DNA from 2 places in the Streptomyces flavovariabilis genome. Region 1 is predicted to be linked to the other one. Evidence: riboswitches for the same ligand, from Rfam matches in the RefSeq annotation. Region 1 holds a riboswitch; the other holds the start of a gene.
What was found. Region 1 has a riboswitch for S-adenosylmethionine ahead of IO24_RS0104005 (aminotransferase class V-fold PLP-dependent enzyme). Riboswitches for the same ligand answer to the same signal wherever they lie in the genome.
Positions count from the first base shown of each region.

Region 2: another riboswitch for S-adenosylmethionine. It lies ahead of thrC (threonine synthase); the one in region 1 lies ahead of IO24_RS0104005 (aminotransferase class V-fold PLP-dependent enzyme).

Region 1 covers NZ_JNXD01000001.1:895,759-904,053, forward strand. Annotated here, with positions in the region: gene ctaE (aa3-type cytochrome oxidase subunit III) at 1-10, shown strand, start outside; gene qcrC (cytochrome bc1 complex diheme cytochrome c subunit) at 92-904, shown strand; gene qcrA (cytochrome bc1 complex Rieske iron-sulfur subunit) at 901-1,974, shown strand; gene qcrB (cytochrome bc1 complex cytochrome b subunit) at 1,971-3,593, shown strand; gene trpD (anthranilate phosphoribosyltransferase) at 3,732-4,796, shown strand; SAM riboswitch class IV at 4,870-4,986, shown strand; gene IO24_RS0104005 (aminotransferase class V-fold PLP-dependent enzyme) at 5,119-6,501, shown strand; gene IO24_RS0104010 (glycerate kinase) at 6,456-7,649, opposite strand; gene IO24_RS0104015 (SLC13 family permease) at 7,661-8,295, opposite strand, start outside.
Region 2 covers NZ_JNXD01000007.1:57,551-65,845, forward strand. Annotated here, with positions in the region: gene otsB (trehalose-phosphatase) at 1-108, opposite strand, end outside; gene IO24_RS0114815 (alpha,alpha-trehalose-phosphate synthase (UDP-forming)) at 115-1,557, opposite strand; gene IO24_RS0114820 (glucosyl-3-phosphoglycerate synthase) at 1,631-2,575, opposite strand; SAM riboswitch class I at 2,731-2,886, shown strand; gene thrC (threonine synthase) at 2,902-4,188, shown strand; gene IO24_RS0114830 (MoaD/ThiS family protein) at 4,277-4,552, shown strand; gene IO24_RS0114835 (cold-shock protein) at 5,000-5,203, shown strand; gene groL (chaperonin GroEL) at 5,593-7,215, shown strand; gene IO24_RS0114845 (NADH:flavin oxidoreductase) at 7,412-8,295, shown strand, end outside.

The sequences.
Region 1 (8,295 bases):
GATCAAGTAGCAGGGCCCGCATCCGCGCGTGCTCGACGAAGCGCGCATCCCAGAAGCATCGACGCAGAAGATCCTGACACCGGGGTAATCCGTGAAAAAGCTCTCCGCACGACGACGCCACCCGCTGGCGGCGCTCGTCGTCCTACTCCTCGCGCTGGCATGCACCGGGGGGCTGTACGCCGTGTTCGCACCCGCGGACCAGGCGCAGGCCGACGAAACCGCCCAGTCCCTCACCATCGAGGAGGGCAAGAAGCTCTACGCCGTCGGCTGCGCCAGTTGCCACGGCACCGGCGGTCAGGGCACCTCCGACGGGCCGAGCCTGGTGGGTGTGGGCGCCGCGGCCGTCGACTTCCAGGTGGGCACCGGCCGGATGCCGGCCGCCACCTCCCAGGGCCCCCAGGTCCCGGAGAAGAAGAACATCTACTCGCAGGCCGAGATCGACCAGCTCGCGGCGTACATCGCCTCGCTGGGCGCCGGTCCGTCCGTCCCGACGGAGGAGCAGTACGGCCCCGAGGGTGCCGACATCGCCAAGGGCGGTGAGCTGTTCCGCACCAACTGCGCGCAGTGCCACAACTTCACCGGCAAGGGCGGCGCGCTGACGCACGGCAAGTACGCGCCGAGCCTCGAGGGCGCCTCCCCGAAGCACATCTACGAGGCCATGCAGACCGGCCCGCAGAACATGCCGTCCTTCCCCGACACCACGCTGTCGGAGAAGAACAAGAAGGACATCATCGCGTACCTCGACGCGGTCAACAGCGAAAAGACCGAGAGCCCCGGCGGCCTCGAACTGGGTGGCCTCGGGCCGGTCAGTGAGGGCCTGTTCGGCTGGATCTTCGGTCTCGGCGGTCTGATCGCCGTCGCCGTGTGGGTCGCCGCCCGGACCGCAAAGGCCAAGAAGTCATGAGTAGCCAAGACATTCCAGAAGAGAACCTGCCTGCCGCGCAGTCCGCAGGACATGACGAGCACGGGCACGGCGCGGTGAGTCCCGCGGACGACAAGCACCCGTTCGCCGACCCGGGCCTGCCGCCTCACGAGCACCGGATCCAGGACATCGACGAGCGGGCCGCCAAGCGGTCCGAGCGCTCCGTCGCCCTGATGTTCACGGTGTCGATGCTGGCCACCGTCGCCTTCATCGCCTCGTTCGTGGCGATCCCGGTCGACAAGTCGGTCTACATCTTCCCGCTCGGGCACATCAGCGCCCTGAACTTCGCGCTGGGCATGACGCTCGGCATCGCGCTGTTCTGCATCGGCGCGGGCGCCGTCCACTGGGCGCGCACCCTGATGTCGGACGTGGAGATCGCCGACGAGCGGCACCCGATCGAGGCGGAGCCCGAGGTTCGCGAGAAGGTCTTCGCGGACTTCAAGCAAGGCGCCAAGGAGTCGGCGCTCGGCCGCCGCAAGCTCATCCGCAACACGATGTTCGGCGCGCTCACGCTGGTGCCGCTGTCCGGCGTCGTGCTGCTGCGCGACCTCGGTCCGCTGCCCGGCACCAAGCTCCGCCACACGCTGTGGTCCAAGGGCAAGCTGCTCGTCAACATGAACACGAACGAGCCGCTGCGTCCCTCCGACGTCGTGGTCGGTTCGCTGACCTTCGCCAAGCCCGAGGGCCTGGAGGAGCACGACCACGAGTTCCAGAACGAGATCGCCAAGGCCGCCCTGATGATCGTCCGGATTCAGCCGGACAACATCAAGGACAAGCGCGAGCTCGAGTGGTCGCACGAGGGCATCGTCGCGTACTCGAAGATCTGCACCCACGTCGGTTGCCCGATCTCCCTGTACGAGCAGCAGACGCACCACGTGCTCTGCCCCTGCCACCAGTCCACCTTCGACCTCTCCGACGGTGCCCGAGTGATCTTCGGTCCCGCCGGTCACGCCCTGCCGCAGCTCCGCATCGGCGTGAACGACGAGGGCTACCTCGAGGCGCTCGGCGACTTCGAAGAGCCCGTCGGCCCTGCTTTCTGGGAGCGCGGATGAGCACTGCACAAGAACGACGCAAGGCGCCCGCGGGTGAGCGGGTCGCCGACTGGGCCGACGGCCGCCTCGGGATCTACTCCCTGGCCAAGGCCAACATGCGCAAGATCTTCCCGGACCACTGGTCCTTCATGCTCGGTGAGATCTGCCTCTACAGCTTCATCATCATCATCCTCACGGGTGTGTATCTGACGCTGTTCTTCCACCCGTCGATGAACGAGGTGGAGTACCACGGCAGTTACGTCCCGCTCCAGGGGCAGCTGATGTCGGAGGCGTTCGCCTCCACGCTGGACATCAGCTTCGACGTCCGCGGCGGTCTGCTCATCCGGCAGATCCACCACTGGGCGGCGATCATCTTCCTCGCCGGCATGTTCGTGCACATGATGCGCGTCTTCTTCACCGGCGCGTTCCGCAAGCCGCGTGAGATCAACTGGATGTTCGGCTTCCTGCTGTTCGTCCTGGGCATGTTCACCGGCTTCACCGGCTACTCGCTCCCGGACGACCTGCTCTCCGGCACCGGTGTCCGCTTCACGCAGGGCGCGATCCTGTCCGTGCCGATCGTGGGCACGTACATCTCGATGTTCCTGTTCGGCGGGGAGTTCCCGGGCACCGACTTCGTCGCCCGGTTCTACTCGATCCACATCCTGCTGCTGCCGGGCATCATGCTCGGGCTCGTGGTCGGCCACCTGATCCTGGTCTTCTACCACAAGCACACCCAGTTCGCGGGTCCCGGCCGGACCAACAAGAACGTCGTCGGCATGCCGCTGCTGCCGGTCTACATGGCCAAGGCCGGAGGCTTCTTCTTCCTGGTCTTCGGTGTCATCTCGGCCCTCTCCGCCATCGCGACGATCAACCCGATCTGGGTCCTCGGCCCGTACCGGCCCGACCAGGTGTCGACCGGTGCCCAGCCCGACTGGTACATGGGCTTCGCCGAGGGTCTCATCCGGGCGATGCCGGGCTGGGAGATCAACCTCTGGGGCCACACCCTCGTCCTGGGTGTGTTCATCCCGCTGGTGCTCTTCGGTGTCTTCCTCGGGATCATCGCCCTCTACCCGTTCATCGAGTCGTGGGTCACCGGGGACAAGCGCGAGCACCACATCCTGGACCGGCCGCGCAACGCCCCGACCCGCACCGGCGTCGGTGTCGCGTGGGTCACCGGCTACATCATCATGCTGATCGGCGGTGGCAACGACATCGTCGCCACGCACTTCCATATGTCGATCAACGCGGTCACCTGGTTCGTCCGGATCGGGTTCTTCGTCGGCCCGGTCATCGCCTTCATCGTCACCAAGCGCATCTGCCTCGGGCTGCAGCGCCGGGACAAGGAGAAGGTGCTGCACGGCCGCGAGACCGGCATCATCAAGCGCCTGCCGCACGGTGAGTTCATCGAGGTGCACGAGCCGCTCAGCCAGGAGCAGATGTACACGCTCACGGCGCACGAGCAGTACCAGCCGGCCGAGATCGGCTCGACGGTCGACGAGAACGGTGTCGAGCGCAAGGTGAAGGGCTCCGAGAAGCTGCGCGCCAAGCTCAGCGACGCCTACTTCGGTGAGGGTGCCCAGATCCCGAAGCCCACCGCCGAGGAGCACCGGGAGATCACGAGCGGCCACGGCCACCACTGATCGACTGCTTCGCCACGCCACAGAAGGGCCTCGTCCGGTGTTCGGGACGGGGCCCTTCGCGCTGCCCGGGGCTGGATAGGGTGGACCTCGTTGAGACTCTCGTCCCGTAGTGCGGGACGCCTGACCCTGGAGCGGCTTATGAGCGCTGTGACCCCCGCTGGAGGCGACACCGCGGCGGGCCGCTCCTGGCCCCTGCTGCTGAACGGCCTGCTGGACGGCAGGCACCTGAGCGCGGACGACACCGCCTGGGCGATGGACCGGATCATGCGCGGCGAGGCGACCGAGGCGCAGATCGCCGGGTTCGTCGTGGCCCTGCGTGCCAAGGGCGAGACCGTCGAGGAGATCAACGGCCTCGTCCGCACGATGTACGAACACGCCAACGTGATCGAGGTGCCCGGCGCGACGGTCGACATCGTCGGTACGGGCGGTGACGGCGCGAAGACGGTCAACATCTCCACGATGTCCTCGATCGTCGTCGCCGGCACCGGCGCGAAGGTCGTCAAGCACGGCAACCGGGCCGCGTCCTCGGCGTCCGGCGCGTCCGACGTGCTGGAGAAGCTCGGGGTCAACCTGGAACTGCCGCTGCGCCGGGTCCCGGAGGTCGCCGAGGAGGCCGGGATCACCTTCTGCTTCGCGGTGAAGTTCCACCCGGCGCTGCGGCACGCGGGTGCGGCCCGCGGCCAGCTGGGCATCCGCACGGTGTTCAACGCCCTCGGCCCGCTCACCAACCCGGCCCGGGTCCGTGCCCAGGCCGTCGGGGTGGCCGACCCGCGCATGGCGCCGATCGTCGCGGGCGTCTTCGCCGAGCGCGGCAACTCGTCCCTGGTCTTCCGGGGCGACGACGGCCTGGACGAGCTGACCACGACGGCCACGTCCCGGGTGTGGATCGTCCGGGGCGGCGAGGTGACCGAGGAGACCTTCGACCCGCGTGACGTGGGCCTCGACCTGGTTCCCGTGGAGGCGCTGCGCGGTGCGGACGCCTCCTACAACGCCGAGGTGGCCCGCCGACTGCTGGAGGGTGAGACCGGTCCGGTCCGCGAGGCGGTCCTGCTGAACTCGGCGGCGGCGCTGGTCGCTCTGGAGCCGACGTCGGCACCGCTGGCCGACCAGATCCGTGCCGGGATGGCGAAGGCGGCGGAGTCGATCGACTCGGGGGCGGCGAAGCGGACGCTGGAACGCTGGGTGGCGGCCAGCAACGCGTAACCGAGGTGAGCGTGGTCCCGCGATGCGGACTCGACTTGCGGGACCGCGCTCACGTCACGTACTTTCCTGACCAGGTCATGAGTGACAGTCAAAAGGCCCCGGCCGACTGTCCGGCAACCCTCCGTCCGTGGCGGGGTGCCCCGGGTGACGACCAGGCCGCAGGCAGCGAGGTCTGTGGCAAGCGCGTGACGAGGAGTCTCTCGTGAACCAGCGAATGCGATAGGGCCGCAGAGCCCCGCCTCCGCATCCCCCTTCTCTTCACCCCCGCTTGTAGCCGTCGTGCTCGCGGGCGGATTCCACCTGCCTTCACGGGAGTTCACCCATGTCCGTTTCCGCCGTCGCCACCGCCCCGTCCGTTTGTGCCCCGCTGCCCGTTCTGGGGCGGGACGTCACCGTCCCCCTCGTGACCGGCGGCGAGGTCACCTACGCCGCGCTCGACTACGCCGCCAGTGCCCCGGCGCTCCAGCGGGTCTGGGACGACGTCGCCGCCTACGCGCCGTACTACGGCAGCGTGCACCGCGGTGCCGGGTACCTCTCCCAGCTGTCGACCGACCTGTTCGAGAACGCCCGCCGGACCGTCGCCGAGTTCCTCGACTGCCGCGAAGGCGACCAGGTCGTGTTCACCCGGTCGACCACCGACTCCCTCAACCTCCTCGCCGCAGCGCTCCCCGCCGACTGCCAGGTGTTCGTCTTCGAGACCGAGCACCACGCCTCCCTGCTGCCGTGGCGCAACGCCCGCGTCACCTTCCTCGACGCCCCGCGCAGCCCCCGCGAGGCCGTCGAGACTCTGGAGCGCGCCCTCGCCGGCCGCACTGTGCCGATCGAGGGGGGCCACGGGCCGGCCCTGGTCTGCGTCACCGGTGCCTCGAACGTCACCGGCGAGCTGTGGCCCGTACGGGAACTCGCGGCGGCCGCGCACGCCCACGGCGCGCGGATTGTGCTGGACGCCGCCCAGCTGGCCCCGCACCACCCGGTGTCCCTCGCCGGCCTCGACGTCGACTGGGTCGCCTTCTCCGGGCACAAGCTGTACGCGCCCTTCGGTACGGGCGTCCTGGCCGGGCGGTCCGACTGGCTGCGCGCGGCCGAGCCGTATCTCGCGGGCGGCGGCGCCAGCCGCAAGGTCAGCCGGCGCCAGGACGGGGGAGTGGACGTGGAGTGGCACGACAGCGCCGCCCGCCACGAGGCCGGTTCGCCCAACGTCATCGGCGCCTACGCCGTCGCCTCGGCCTGCAAGGCGCTGACCGAGGCCGGCTTCGACACCCTCGTCGCCCGTGAGCAGGACCTGGTCCGCGCGGTGCGGGAGGGGCTCGCCGACGTTCCCCAGGTGCGGTTCCTGTCCCTCTTCGGGGACGACGCGCCGCGCGTCGGCGTGCTCTCCTTCGTCGTCGACGGCTGGAACAGCTCGCACTTCGCCGCCGCCCTGTCCGCCGAGTACGGCATCGGCGTACGGGACGGGCTGTTCTGCGCCCACCCGCTGGTGCGCACGTTGCTCGGCAGCGACCCGCAGTCGCAGGGGGAGTGCGGGTCGCCCGAGGCCGCGCCGGGGGAGAAGTCGCTCAACGCCATCCGGGTCAGCTTCGGCGCGGGCACGCCGGACGAGCACGTGGAGCGGTTCGTGCGGGCGGTGAAGGAGCTCGTGACGGACGGGGCGAAGTGGAACTACCGCACGGAGGACGGGCGCTGCGTGCCGGACACCTCCGCCTGAACCGGTAGCCGGGCACCCAGGACGATCATCCGCAGGGCCCGTTCGGTGGCGTCCGTGAGGAGTTCGCTCGCGCGGAGCAGGGCCTCGGCCAGCTCCATCGGGGCGGGCAGGATGCCGTGGCAGGCGTCCACCCCCGGCACATCGCCCGCGCCCTCCCCGAGCGTGCCGGCCAGCGCCAGGACGGGGCGGCCGTGGAGCTTGGCTCGGCGGGCCACCTCGGCGGGGACCTTGCCACGCGGCGTCTGGTGGTCCAGGGCGCCCTCGGCGGTGACGACCAGGTCGGCGCGGGCCAGCCGGGCGTCCAGGTCGAGGTGGTCCAGCAGCACGTCGAAGCGGGGGAGCAGCCGGGCGCCCAGGGCGGCCAGCCCGGCTCCCAGGCCGCCGGAGGCTCCCGTGCCGGGCCCGGAGCGCAGGTCGCCGCCCGGCACGGCGGCATCGCGGGTGAGGACGAACGCCCAGTTCTCCAGGGCCGCCGACAGCTCCTCCACCTGCGCGGGCGTCGCGCCCTTCTGCGGCCCGAAGACCCGGGCCACGCCCCGCTCGCCGCACAGCACGTTGTACGGGTTGCAGGCGACGAGCAGTTCCACCTCCGTCAGGCGGGGGTCCAGGCCCCTGGGGTCGACGCGGTGCAGGCGGGTCAGCTCCCGCCCGCCCCGGGCGAGTTCCCGGCCGTCCTCGTCCAGCAGCCGGGCGCCCAGCGCCTGGAGCGCGCCCGCGCCCCCGTCCGAGGTGCCCGAGTCGCCGCAGCCGACGAGGATCCGCCGGACGCCCGAGTCCAGGGCGGCGCGGATCAGTTCGCCGACGCCGTACGTGGTGGTGGCGCCCGGGTCGCGCAGGTCCTGCGGGACGAGGGAGAGGCCCGCGACCGCCGCCATCTCCACCACGGCGGTGTCCCCGCCGCCCAGCAGGGCGAAGTGCGCGGCGATGGTCTCCCCGACCGGGCCGGTGGCCGGCGTGGTGACGATCCTGCCCCCGGTCGCGGCGGCCAGGGCGAGGGCCGTGCCCTCGCCGCCGTCCACCAGCGGGATCAGGTCGATCTCGGCGCCGGGCAGGACCCGGCGTACGCCGGCCGCGATGGCGTCGGCGGCGGCCTCCGCGGACAGGGACTCCTTGAAGCCGCTGGGGGCTACGACGACACGGTTCAGCATGGGAGAGCTCCTCAACGGGTGACGGACACGCCGAGCAGCGGCCACACCGCGACGGCGAAGAACAGGACGAGCGCCGCGGTCAGCGGGGCCAGGACGGCGGACAGCCGCAGCAGGTCGCGTGGGGCGTAGGTGGGAGCCCCGGTGATCTGCGAGAAGAGCGTGACCGGCTTGGCCGAGGCGGGCAGGGTGTGGCAGAAGCCCGCGGCGGCGGTCGAGGCGAGGGCCGCGGCCACCGGATTGACGCCGGCTCCGGCAGAGGCCGCCACGACCAGGGGGACCAGGACCGACGAGCGGGCCGAACGGGACTGCAGGAGCAGGTGGGCCGCCGTGCTGACCGCGATCACGACGGTCAGGAAGAGCACCGGGGACTCGTTCGTCGGCACTCCGGACACCAGCCACCGCGCCGCTCCCGAGTCGGCGAGCGCGACCCCCATCGCCATCGTCGCGGCCATGAACAGCAGCAGCGACCAGGGGACGGTCTTCAGCGCGTCCTTCAGGCGCACCGTGCCGAGGGCGGGCGAGGAGGCGATGACGGCGCCGATCAGGGCGACCAGCGCCGGCGGCACCCGGTGCAGCGGCTCACTGCACCACAGGACGATCACGGTGGCGAGCAGCAGGGTGCAGCGCTTCTCGGCCTGGCTCCAGG
Region 2 (8,295 bases), on a different contig from region 1:
CCCGTCGAAGTCCAGTGCGACCAGCGCCTTGCCGGGATCGGCGAGCAGGGCGGCGAGCCCGTCCTGCCCGGCCTTCGTGACAGGCGCGGGCAACGCGTTCGCGCTCATCGCCGCTCAGCCCCTCAGCGCTTCGAGCTGGTCGACGAACCACTGCGCCGGTGGCAGTGCCGTCGCCGCCGCCGCCAGGCGCTTGCTGCGCTCGGCGCGTTCGTCCGGGCGCATCGACAAAGCCTCGTGCAGGGCCGCCGCGGTGCCCGTCACGTCGTAGGGGTTCACCGTGATCGCGTCCTCGCCGAGCTCCTCGTGCGCCCCGGCCTCCCGCGACAGCACCAGCGCGCAGCCCGCGTCGGAGACGACCGGGACCTCCTTGGCGACGAGGTTCATGCCGTCCCGGATGGGGTTGACGAGTGCCACGTCGGCCAGCCGGTAGGCGGCCAGTGAGCGGGCGAAGTCGTCCTTGACGTGCAGCACGACCGGCTTCCAGCCCGGTGTGCCGTACTCGGCGTTGATCTCGTCCGCGAGCCGCTGCACCTCGGCCGTGTAGTCCCGGTACACCGCGAGGTCCTGCCGCGAGGGGTAGGCGAAGGCGACGTGCACCACGCGCTCGCGCCACTCGGCGTGGGCCTCGAGGAGCCGCCGGTAGGCCAGCATGCCGCGCACGATGTTCTTGGACAGCTCGGTGCGGTCGACGCGGACGATGGTGCGCCGGCCCTCGCCGATCTCCTGCCGCAGCGCGGCCATCCGCTCCTCGACGTCCGGCTCGTGGGCCCGCTTGCGCAGGAACTCCGCGTCGGCCCCCAGCCCGTGCACTCCGATCCGGGTGCCGCCGAGCCCGCCGGCGAACCGCTCGGCGCACGCGGTGAACGCCTCCGCCCAGCGCTCGGTGAGGAAGCCCAGCCGGTCCGCGCCCAGCATGCCGCGCAGCACCTGCCCGGCCACGTCGTCCGGCAGCATCCGGAAGTACTCCGGCGGCGCCCACGGCGTGTGGGAGAAGTGCCCGATGCGCAGGTCCGGCCGCAGCTCGCGGAGCATGCCCGGCACCAGCGTCAGGTGGTAGTCCTGCACCACCACCGCCGCACCCTGCGCCGCCTCCTCGGCCAGCGCCTCGGCGAACGCCCGGTTGTACGTCTCGTAGGAGGCCCACTGCCGCCGGAACTCGGCGTCGAAGACCGGCTCCAGGGGCGTCTGGTAGAGCATGTGGTGCACGAACCACAGGACCGAGTTGGCGATGCCGTTGTACGCGTCGGCGTGCACGTCGGCCGGGACGTCCAGCATCCGCACGCCGTCCTCTCCCGCCCGTCGCCCGCCACCGCCCCTCTGCGGAGGGGCCTCCGGCCCCGCCCCTACGATTCCGCGCCTCACCGCCTCCCGGTCGCCGTCGGACAGCGCCGAGCACACCCACAGCGCGTCCGCGTCCGAGCCGATCGCGGAGAGGCCGGAGACCAGTCCGCCGCCGCCTCGTTTGGCGTCCAGCGATCCGTCCTCGCCCACCGTGTACGAGACGGGACCCCGGTTGGAGGCCACCAGCACCTGCGCAGCACCGTACGTTGAAGCCATAAGCCTCAACCTAGCCCGGCCCGGAAACGCTCAAACGTGCGGATCTTCCGTACCCGGCCGAAAACGGCCCCGGTCAGGCCGCTTTCCGCGCCTGGTACTCGGCGATCTCCACCATCGGCGGACGCTCCTCGGTGTCCACGCGGTACGTCCGCGGCTCGAAGCCGTCCTCGCCCCGCTCGAACTGCGTCAGGGACGGCCGGATCAGATGCCCGCGGGCCAGCCGCAGCTGAGCCGTGCGGTAGATCGCGGCGGCCATCCGGCCCAGCGCCTGCCCGTCCTGGTGCCGGTGCTTGCGCACTCCGACGTCCACCTGGGCGAGGGCGTCCAGGCCTGCCAGGTGCAGGGCGTCGACCAGCATGCCCAGCTCCACGCCGTACCCGACGGGAAACGGCAGCCGCTCCAGCAGCGAGCGGCGGGCCGCGTACTCGCCGCCGAGCGGCTGCACGAAGCCGGCCAGCTGCGGCCAGTGCATGTTGAGCAGCGGGCGCGCCATCAGTTCGGTGACCCGGCCGCCCTGCCCGGCAGCGCCACCGAGGGGACGGTCGTACATGGCTTTCACCAGGTCGACGTCCGGTTCGGTGAGCAGCGGGCCGACGATCCCGGAGACGAAGTCGGACGAGAAGTCCCTGAGGTCCGCGTCGACGAAGCAGACGATGTCCCCCCGGGTGGCGAGCAGCGAGCGCCACAGCACCTCGCCCTTGCCGGGCGCGGCGGGCAGGCGCGGGAGTATCCCGTCCCGGTGCACCACCCGCGCGCCCGCGGCGGCGGCCACCTCGGACGTGCGGTCGGTGGACCCGGAGTCGACGACGACCAGTTCGTCGACGAGCGGGACCTGCCGCATCAGGTCGTGGCGGATGACGGCGACGATGTCACCGACCGTCGCCTCCTCGTTGAGCGCGGGCAGCACGACGCTGACCGTCCGGCCCGTGCGCTGCTTGGCGGCCAGGACCTGGTGGAGGGGGCGATCGGTCGCAGACCAGGAACGGGTGCTCAGCCAGCGCTCGACTTCTTCCAGCACCGTGGCGGCTCCTCTGCGTACTCCAGGCGGGAGGGACTGTGATCCATCTCGCGGTTCGGACGACTATCTCAACTGTCCTGGTCGTCGGTTACAGTCTTGAACAACGCGGATGACCATCGCATGTCCGGGGTCACCCGCCGCCTACAACCACATACAGCTCATCCAGAGGGGCAGAGGGAAACGGCCCGATGAAGCCCCGGCAACCCTCCAGTCGGTACTCGTAGGTCACTGGCGACCACTTCGCGAGGCTCCCGGCTAGGGAAGGTGCCAAATCCGTCTCGCGGCGAAATGCGTCGTGAGGAAGATGAGGAAGGGCCTCGCCTCACATGGCTGTGCAGACTGTTGCAAGCACCACTGACTCCACCGTAGACCTCGGTCCCGCCGCGGCGCTGAGCTGCCGCGAGTGCGGTCACCGCGTCCCCCTCGGCCCGGTCTTCGCGTGCGAGGAGTGTTTCGGTCCGCTGGAGATCGCCTACGACTTCTCGTCCTACGACGCCGAGGAGCTCCGCAAGCGCATCGAAGCGGGCCCGGCGAACATCTGGCGGTACGCCCCGCTCCTGCCGGTCCCGGCCGACGTGGCGGACAAGCCGAACATCAACCCGGGCTGGACCAAGCTCGTCAGGGCCGACAACCTCGCGCGTGAGCTGGGTGTCGACGCCGGCAAGCTGTTCGTCAAGGACGACTCCGGCAACCCGACGCACTCCTTCAAGGACCGTGTCGTCGCCCAGGCCATCGAGGCCGCCCGCGCCTTCGGCTTCACCACGCTCTCCTGCTCCTCCACCGGCAACCTCGCCGGTGCGGTGGGTGCCGCCGCGGCCCGCGCCGGCTTCCGCTCCTGCGTGTTCATCCCGCACGACCTGGAGCAGGGCAAGGTCGTCATGGCCGCGGTCTACGGCGGCGAGCTCGTCGGCATCGAGGGCAACTACGACGACGTGAACCGCTTCTGCTCCGAGCTGATCGGCGACCCGGCCGGCGAGGGCTGGGGCTTCGTCAACGTCAACCTCCGGCCGTACTACGCGGAGGGTTCCAAGACGCTCGCGTACGAGATCTGCGAGCAGCTCGGCTGGCAGCTGCCGGACCAGCTCGTGGTGCCGATCGCCTCCGGCTCGCAGCTCACGAAGATCGACAAGGGTCTGCAGGAGCTGATCAAGCTCGGTCTGGTCGAGGACAAGCCGTACAAGATCTTCGGCGCGCAGGCCGAGGGCTGCTCGCCGGTGTCGACGGCGTACAAGGCCGGACACGACGTGGTGCGGCCGCAGAAGCCGGACACCATCGCCAAGTCCCTGGCCATCGGCAACCCGGCGGACGGGCCCTACGTCCTCGACATCGCGCGCCGTACGGGCGGTGCGGTGGAGGATGTGAACGACGAGCAGGTCGTCGACGCGATCAAGCTGCTCGCCCGGACCGAGGGGATCTTCGCGGAGACCGCCGGTGGTGTGACGGTGGGCGTGACGCGCAAGTTGATCGAGAACGGGTTGCTCGACCCCACCAAGACCACTGTCGTGCTCAACACCGGGGACGGTCTGAAGACGCTGGATGCGGTGGCGGGGACCGGGCTGACCGCGACCATTCGTCCCAACCTTGATTCTTTCCGCGAGGCCGGGCTCGTCTGAGCGTCGTCGATCGCTGCGGGCCGGTGGGGGTTGGTCGCGCAGTTCCCCGCGCCCCTAGGTGCGATATCCAACCGGAGGTTTTGAAGTCATGAGCGTCACCGTTCGCATCCCCACCATCCTGCGTACCTACACCGGCGGGCAGGCCGAAGTATCCGCCGACGGCGGGACCCTCGGTGAGGTCATCGCCGATCTGGAGAAGAACCACACCGGGATCGCCGCCCGGGTGCTCGACGACCAGGGCAAGCTGCGCCGGTTCGTCAACGTGTACGTCAACGACGACGACGTGCGGTTCGAACAGGGTCTGGAGACGGCGACGCCGGACGGCGCCGGCGTGTCGATCATTCCCGCCGTCGCCGGCGGCTGAATCCGGTCGACCGGCTTGGTTGTTACCTTGAGTAATTCCGGTCACCGAGCGTGTATCGAATTGCCCCCTCCGTGAGAGAAGCGGAGGGGGCAATTCTGTGTGATTGAGCGCGGTACAGTTGGGGAACGCGTTCCGGATCTCGTGACCGGAACCCTGAATTCCTGCCGCGAGCCCGACAAGATGTAGCCAAAGTGTGCGCGTCTTTCGCGGCTTTTGTTCTTTTTGTGTGGCCCGACTTGCCCTGAAGTCGGGCGAATTCTCCCTACATTCCGGACCCTGCGCGTCCAGAATTCTCGTCCGATTGACCTGTTGCAGACGGCAGTTGGACAGATACATTCAGCCGCGGTCGACGCGTTCCGGCGCACGCCCCCAACCGTGGGGGGTGAGGTCTGACCCGGATCCGCGAAGTGTGGATCTGTGCAAGGGCCAGTAATAGGGGAGTTAGGCATGGCTCAGGGCACCGTCAAGTGGTTCAACGCGGAGAAGGGGTACGGCTTCATCGCGGTCGACGGTGGTGCGGATGTTTTCGTCCACTACAGCGCGATTCAGATGGACGGCTACCGCACCCTTGAAGAGGGCCAGCGGGTCGAGTTCGAGATCTCGCAGGGTCAGAAGGGACCGCAGGCCGACATGGTTCGCGTCTCTGCCTGAACGCGCACCACGACCAACGCACAAGCGACCGGTCTTCTCAGAAGGGCCCGTACCCCCCGGGGTGCGGGCCCTTCGGCCTGTTCGAAGGCGCGCCGGGCGGTGTTCGCCGGGGGCTGCCCCCCTGCCCGATCCCCGGGAGGCGCTTGCGCCCGCCGTCACCCGACCACCACCCCTCGACGAGCACTCGCTTCGCGAGCGCGCCTTGCACTCTCGGGGGTCGAGTGCTAATCATTGCGTTAGCACTCTGAAGGTGAGAGTGACAACGTAAGGACCGGGTCGGTGAGGCCCGCAGGCCTGGTGGGAAGGAACCACGAGGCAAGCGAGCCGTCCGTCGCGGGCGCGGGCGCGGTCCGAAGTAATCACCCCCAGTCCTGGAGGGACCACTTCACATGGCCAAGATCATCGCGTTCGACGAGGAGGCGCGGCGCGGCCTCGAGCGCGGCATGAACCAGCTCGCGGACGCCGTCAAGGTGACGCTCGGCCCCAAGGGCCGCAACGTCGTCCTCGAGAAGAAGTGGGGCGCGCCCACGATCACCAACGATGGTGTCTCCATCGCCAAGGAGATCGAGCTCGAGGACCCGTACGAGAAGATCGGCGCCGAGCTGGTCAAGGAAGTCGCCAAGAAGACGGACGACGTCGCCGGTGACGGTACGACCACCGCGACCGTTCTCGCCCAGGCCCTGGTCAAGGAGGGCCTGCGCAACGTAGCCGCCGGCGCCAACCCGATGGCCCTCAAGCGCGGTATCGAGCGTGCCGTCGAGGCCGTCTCCGCCGCCCTGCTGGAGCAGGCGAAGGACGTCGAGACCAAGGAGCAGATCGCCTCCACGGCCTCCATCTCCGCCGCCGACACCCAGATCGGCGAGCTCATCGCCGAGGCCATGGACAAGGTCGGCAAGGAAGGCGTCATCACCGTCGAGGAGTCCCAGACCTTCGGTCTGGAGCTTGAGCTCACCGAGGGTATGCGCTTCGACAAGGGCTACATCTCGGCGTACTTCGCCACCGACATGGAGCGTATGGAGGCCGTCCTCGACGACCCGTACATCCTGATCGCGAACTCCAAGATCTCCAACGTCAAGGACCTGCTCCCGCTCCTGGAGAAGGTCATGCAGTCGGGCAAGCCGCTGCTGATCATCGCCGAGGACGTCGAGGGCGAGGCCCTGTCGACCCTGGTCGTCAACAAGATCCGCGGCACCTTCAAGTCCGTCGCCGTCAAGGCCCCGGGCTTCGGCGACCGCCGCAAGGCGATGCTGCAGGACATCGGCATCCTCACCGGCGGCGAGGTGATCTCCGAGGAGGTCGGCCTCAAGCTGGAGAACGCCACGATCGACCTCCTGGGCAAGGCCCGCAAGGTCGTCATCACCAAGGACGAGACCACCATCGTCGACGGTGCCGGCTCCGCCGACCAGGTCCAGGGCCGGGTCAACCAGATCCGCGCCGAGATCGAGAACAGCGACTCGGACTACGACCGCGAGAAGCTCCAGGAGCGCCTGGCGAAGCTCGCCGGCGGTGTCGCGGTCATCAAGGCCGGTGCCGCCACCGAGGTGGAGCTCAAGGAGCGCAAGCACCGCATCGAGGACGCCGTGCGCAACGCCAAGGCGGCCGTCGAGGAGGGCATCGTCGCCGGTGGTGGCGTGGCCCTGCTCCAGGCCTCCACGGTCTTCGAGAAGCTGGACCTCGAGGGTGACGAGGCGACCGGCGCCAACGCCGTGAAGCTCGCGCTGGAGGCCCCGCTGAAGCAGATCGCCGTCAACGGTGGTCTCGAGGGCGGCGTCATCGTCGAGAAGGTGCGCAACCTGCCCGTCGGCCACGGCCTGAACGCCGCGACCGGTGAGTACGTCGACATGATCGCCGAGGGCATCATCGACCCGGCGAAGGTGACCCGTTCCGCGCTGCAGAACGCCGCCTCCATCGCCGCGCTGTTCCTCACCACCGAGGCCGTCATCGCCGACAAGCCGGAGAAGTCCGCCGCGCCTGCCGGTGGCGGCATGCCGGGCGGTGACATGGACTTCTGATCGACCTGAGGGTTGATCAACGTCCTTACCGAGGGCGGTACCTCCTGTTCCGGCAGGAGGTACCGCCCTCGGGCGTGTCCGGGGTGCGTGTCCGGGATCACAGCGGGGGTGGGATGGCCCGGACGGGACCGGATGGTTGAAGGTTATGTCCTATGCGTATGCACATACCTTCCGGTATCCGAAAGTGAGCCCCCACGTGACTGTCGCCGCCTCCGCTTCCCGCGCCGCCGAAATCCTGTCCCGGCCCGTAACGCTGGGCGGCCTGACCGTTCCGAACCGGATCGCGATGGCGCCGATGACCCGCATGTTCTCCCCGGGCGGTGTGCCCGGCGAGGACGTCGTCTCGTACTATGCGCGCCGCGCCGCCGCCGGAGTCGGCCTGATCGTCACCGAGGGCACCTACGTCGGCCACGACTCGGCCGGGCAGAGCGACCGCGTGCCGCGCTTCCACGGCGAGGAGCAGCTCGAGGGCTGGGCGAAGGTCGCCGAGGCGGTGCACGCCGCGGGCGGCACGATCGTGCCGCAGCTGTGGCACATCGGCATGGTCCGCAACCAGGGCGAGCCGCCCGTAGCCGACGCCCCGGCCGTCGGCCCCTCCGGTCTGCGCATCGGCGCGACGGAGCCCACCGGCAAGGCCATGACCCAGGCCGACATCGACGCCGTCATCGGCGCGTTCGCCGAGGCCGCGGCCGCCGCCGAGCGCATCGGCTTCGACGGTGTCGAACTGCACGGCGCCCACGGCTACCTGCTCGACCAGTTCCTCTGGGAGGGCACCAACCGCCGCACCGACGCCTACGGCGGCGACCGGGTCGCCCGCGCCAAGCTCTCGGAGGAGATCGTCGCGGCCGTCCGCGAGAGCGTCTCCGCCGACTTCCCCGTCATCTTCCGCTACTCCCAGTGGAAGCAGGAGGCCTACGACGCCCGCCTCGCCGAGACTCCGGAGGAGCTGGAGGCCATCCTGACCCCGCTGGCCGCCGCCGGCGTCGACGCCTTCCACGCCTCCACCCGCCGCTACTGGGTCCCCGAGTTCGACGACTCCGACCTCAACCTGGCCGGCTGGACCAAGAAGCTCACCGGCAA